Regions from separate parts of the Streptomyces sp. YJ-C3 genome, predicted to be linked through region 2. Evidence: riboswitches for the same ligand, from Rfam matches in the RefSeq annotation. Region 2 holds a riboswitch; the other holds the start of a gene.
The links. Region 2 has a riboswitch for thiamine pyrophosphate ahead of thiO (glycine oxidase ThiO). Riboswitches for the same ligand answer to the same signal wherever they lie in the genome.
Positions count from the first base shown of each region.

Region 1: another riboswitch for thiamine pyrophosphate. It lies ahead of ACVHNB_RS18060 (purine-cytosine permease family protein); the one in region 2 lies ahead of thiO (glycine oxidase ThiO).

Region 1 covers NZ_CM132685.1:4,078,693-4,081,072, reverse strand. The annotation lists gene ACVHNB_RS18060 (purine-cytosine permease family protein) at 1-1,087, opposite strand, end outside; TPP riboswitch at 1,079-1,179, opposite strand; gene ACVHNB_RS18055 (aspartate/glutamate racemase family protein) at 1,339-2,040, shown strand; gene ACVHNB_RS18050 (STAS domain-containing protein) at 2,083-2,380, opposite strand, start outside.
Region 2 covers NZ_CM132685.1:6,911,768-6,914,147, forward strand. The annotation lists gene ACVHNB_RS31060 (NAD(P)/FAD-dependent oxidoreductase) at 1-308, opposite strand, end outside; gene ACVHNB_RS31065 (hypothetical protein) at 470-817, opposite strand; TPP riboswitch at 870-983, shown strand; gene thiO (glycine oxidase ThiO) at 981-2,150, shown strand; gene thiS (sulfur carrier protein ThiS) at 2,147-2,347, shown strand; gene ACVHNB_RS31080 (thiazole synthase) at 2,355-2,380, shown strand, end outside.

The DNA of each region.
Region 1 (2,380 bases), 2.8 Mb from region 2:
CGGCAGTGTCCGCGGCGTGCATCCACAGCACCAGCGGGAAGCCGAGGAGCGCGGCGAGACCGGCGGCGAGCGGGCGCGGCAGGCGCGCCCCGATGACCTGCAGGGCGAGCGAACCGCTGTAGTCGTTCATCGCGTTGCTGCACAGCGCGGCGAGCGCCACGGCCAGCAGTCCGACCGAGCCGATCACTCCACCGCCGAGCAAGGTGTCGACGCCCTGGGCGGTCTGGTCGGTGAAGACCGAGGCGCCCCAGAGCCCGAGGGCCTGAACGGCGGTGAACGACACGACGACGCCGGACAGCGTGCACCAGAACATGCGCGCCGGGGAGGTGGCGCGCGGCAGGTAGCGGCTGAAGTCGCTGGCGTACGGAGCCCAGGAGATGGCCAGGCTCAACGCGATCGTGGCGGTCAGGACGAACGCGCCGAAGCGGTCGGCACCGTGCGCGGCCCCGTGGCCGGCCGGGGTGACCCCGGCGTCGGCAAGGCGGACCGCCAGGGCGCAGAAGGCGATCGCCAGAACAGCCGTCATGCCCTTCTGGAGGCGGTGGATCGCCTCGTAGCCCAGCGCGCCGAGCGCTCCTTGGGCGGCCATCATCACCAGCGCCCCCAGCCAGAACGGCCAGCCGCAGAGCCGTGCGAGGGCGTCGCCGCCGAACAGGCCGATGAGCGCGTCCCAGGCAATGGACGACAGCCATTGCAGGGCGCCGGGTACGACCACGCCCCGCCCGAAGGCCAGCCGCGCGAGCGGCAGTTGACCCGCACCGGTGCGGCTGCCCCAGGTGCCGAGGTAGGCGGTGGGCACGGCGCCGAGCACGGTGCCGACGACCACCGCGGCGAGGGCGGTGGCGAAGTCCAGCCCCAGGGCGATCCCGACGGTGCCGGTGAAGACGCCGCTCATGGTCAGGTTCGGCGCGAACCAGACGGTGAACAGCCGTCCGGCGCGCCCGTACCGGTGGCTCTCGGGGACGGGGGCTATGCCCCGCGCCTCGGGGCGCCAGTCCCCCGGTGCGACGGGCATGCGCCCGTCGAAGACGGCCGCGCCCGGCGCCTCGGCGGCGTGCGGCTCCATGGAAGCGTGCGGCATCGACATCGCTGACATCCCTCCGCCAGTGCTAACTGGTTCAGGTTCTACGGGTGTGATCTCAGCCCCGTCGCTGTCGCGGGGCACCCCGTGTCGGGCAGTACCGGAGCGAACACTAGCCGGTCCTTCGCCCTGCGCTCGCCCCACCCCCATGACCTCCGATAAGCCCCGCTTATGGCGCGATTCGCCGTCAGACCCTGCGCTTATGCTCGTGAGTGCCGGGCAGGCCCGCCCGGTGATCACGGTTCAGGAGTGGTGCGATGAAGACCATCGGGTTGATCGGCGGGATGAGCTGGGAGTCGACGGCGGAGTACTACCGGCTGCTCAACGAGCTCACCCGGGACCGGCTCGGCGGACTGCACTCGGCGCGGTGCGTGCTCCACTCGGTGGACTTCGCGGAGATCGAGCGGTTGCAGGTCGAGGGCCGCTGGGCGGAGGCCGGACGGATTCTCGCCGCGGCGGCCCGGAGCCTGGAGGCGGCCGGCGCCGACATGCTGCTGATCTGCACCAACACGATGCACAAGGTCGCCGACCAGGTCCAGGCGGCCACGGCTGTCCCCCTGATCCATCTGGCCGACGCGACCGCCGACGCCGTACGTGCGGCCGGACTCGGGCGGGTCGGCCTGCTGGGCACCGCGTTCACGATGGAGCAGGACTTCTACCGCGGCCGCCTCGAACAGGGGGGCCTCGACGTCCTCGTGCCCGATGAAGCGGGCCGGGCGCTCGTGCACCGGGTGATCTACGAGGAGTTGTGCCTCGGCGTGGTCCGCGACGCGTCGCGCGCCGCGTATCAGAAGGTCATCGCGGGACTCGTCGATGCGGGCGCGCAGGGAATCATCCTCGGCTGCACCGAGATCGAGCTGCTGATCGGTGCCGAGGACAGTCCCGTCCCCGTCTTTCCGACGGCACGCCTGCATGCCGAGGCAGCCGTGACGGCCGCGTTGGGCGACGCCGCGTCCTGAACCAGCGGCTGCCGGCTCCGCGGCGGCCGAGCGGGCCTGCGTTCAGGACGCCCGCTCCCCCAGTCCCTCCGGGGCCCAGTACGCCTCGACGGCGTCCGTGACGGAGCCGTGGACGCCGCCCGAGAGGCAGTCGGCAGCCGCGGTGTACAGCGCGGAACGCACCACGGCGCTCGCGACGACAGCGAGGAACCCGTCCCCCGACATGGCCTCCGCCTCCAGGCTCGCCCGGACGAACGCCCGGGCCGCGCCGATGTCACAGCGCTCGGCTCCCGTGAAGTCCACCACGAAGACCTGCTGTCCGGTACGGGCCATGCGCGTCAGCAGACCGCACAGCTCGGCC
Region 2 (2,380 bases):
TCGGCGCCCGGCAGCCGGACGGGCTCGGCGCCGGTGGCGACGACCAGGACGTCGTACGGGACGGGCCCCTCGGCGGTGTCCAGCTCGTGGTCGCCGGGGCGCAGGCCCGTGACCTCGCGGCCCAGCTCCAGGGTGACGCCGAGTGCCTCGAAGTCCACGTCGAAGGCCGATCCCTCGGCCTTGCCGAGCAGCACGGCCTTGGACAGGGGCGGCCGGTCGTAGGGCTGGTGGGGCTCCGCCCCGATCAGCGTGACGGCACCGGTGAAGCCCTGTTCGCGCAGCGCCACGGCCGTCTGTACGCCGGCCATTCCCGCGCCCACGATGACGACGTGCCGCTGCCCTGTGGGTGTTCCGTTGCCGCTCCGCTGCTCGCTCACGGGATCACCTTAGGCACCTGATCTTGCGTCAGTCAGCGGCGCGGGCCACTCCCGCGCCGTGACGTCCTGCACACGGGCCGCCGGTTTAGTGATCAAACAGGGGCGGCGATCTCCTCGACCACACTGGTCCCCCTGCCCACCTGCGACTCCCACTCCCATGTCTCGTCGAGCCGCACCCTGCCGTCCGGCAGCTCGGACACGGTGGAGAGGCAGTGCCCCGAGGACGTGGTCCCGTCGGTCTTCAGCTGTACGTAGCGGAAGTCGAGCCGGTCACCGGAACGCGTGCCCACCAGGTGCCCCTGTACGACGTCGCCGCCTTCATAAGAGGCCCACACGCGCCCGCCGTCCTGGTGGTAGGCGAAGCGCGTACGGGTACCCACTTGGCCCGGCGCCTGGTCGGCCACCGGGGCGAGAACGAGACCGTCGAGCGATCGGGCCACGGGCGGAGGCTCCCTTACTGGAGGTCGTGCGCAAGAGTTAGGGTGGCCAACGTAAAGCACTCGCGGGAGCCCGTACGCAGCGGGCTGAGAGGGAGGCTGGAGCGGCCTCCGACCGTACGAACCTGATCCGGGTCATGCCGGCGAAGGGAGGGGCTGGACGCCCATGTCGCGTACTCCGTCCAAAGCCACCGACGTACTGGTCGTCGGGGGCGGCATCATCGGCCTGGTCACCGCGTGGCGGGCCGCGCAGCGCGGTCTGTCCGTCGCGGTGGTGGATCCCGATCCGGGCGGCGGGGCCGCCCAGGTGGCGGCGGGCATGCTGGCCGCGGTCACCGAACTCCACTACGGCGAGCAGACGTTGCTGAACCTGAACGTCGAGTCCGCGCGCCGCTACCCGGACTTCGCCGCCGAGCTGGCCGAGGCCTCCGGCCGGGACCTCGGCTACCGCGCGTGCGGCACGCTGGCGGTCGCGCTGGACGCGGACGACCGGGCGCATCTGCGTGAACTGCACGCGCTGCAGAGGAAGTCGGGCCTGGAGTCCGAGTGGCTGTCGGGCCGTGACTGCCGCCGCCTGGAGCCGATGCTCGCGCCGGGCGTACGCGGGGGCCTGCGGGTCGACGGTGACCACCAGATCGACCCGAGAAGGCTCGCGGGCGCCCTTGTGACGGCCTGCGAGCGCACGGGCGTGGTCTTCCACCGGACCCGCGCCGAACGGCTCCGTGTCGTACAGGACCGGGCGTCCGGCGTCCTCCTCGCCGACGGCACCGAACTCGCGGGCGGCCAGATCGTGCTCGCGGCGGGCAGCCGCAGCGGGCAGCTCGCGGGGGTACCCGACGAGGTGCTGCCGCCCGTCCGCCCGGTCAAGGGCCAGGTCCTGCGCCTGACCGTGCCCCGGCGGTACGCGCCGTTCCTGAGCCGCACGGTCCGCGCGGTCGTCCGCGGCAGCCACCTGTACCTGGTGCCGCGCGTCAACGGCGAGCTCGTCGTGGGCGCCACGAGCGAGGAGCTCGGCTGGGACACCACGGTCACGGCCGGCGGGGTCTACGAACTGCTGCGGGACGCCCACGAGCTCGTCCCCGGCATCACGGAGCTGCCGCTGACCGAGACCTGCGCGGGCCTGCGCCCCGGCTCGCCCGACAACGCCCCGCTCCTCGGCCCCACCCCGCTGCCGGGCCTCCTCCTGGCCACCGGCCACTACCGCAACGGCGTGCTGCTCACGCCGGTCACCGGGGACGCCATGGCGCATGTGCTGGTCACCGGTGAACTCCCCGAAGAGGCCCGCCCGTTCACCCCCAGGCGCTTCAGCGGCGCCTCCTTGGAGCAGCCCGCATGAACGTATCCGTCAACGGCGAGTCGCGCACCGTGACCGCGGAGACCACGCTCGACGCCCTGGTGGCCACCCTCACCACGGCGCACTCCGGCGTCGCCGCCGCCCTGAACGAGACCGTCGTCCCGCGCACCCAGTGGCCCGCGACCGCGCTCTCCGACGGGGACCGCGTCGAAGTCCTCACCGCCGTACAAGGAGGCTGACTCGTCCATGGCTGACGACGCTTTCGTCCTCGG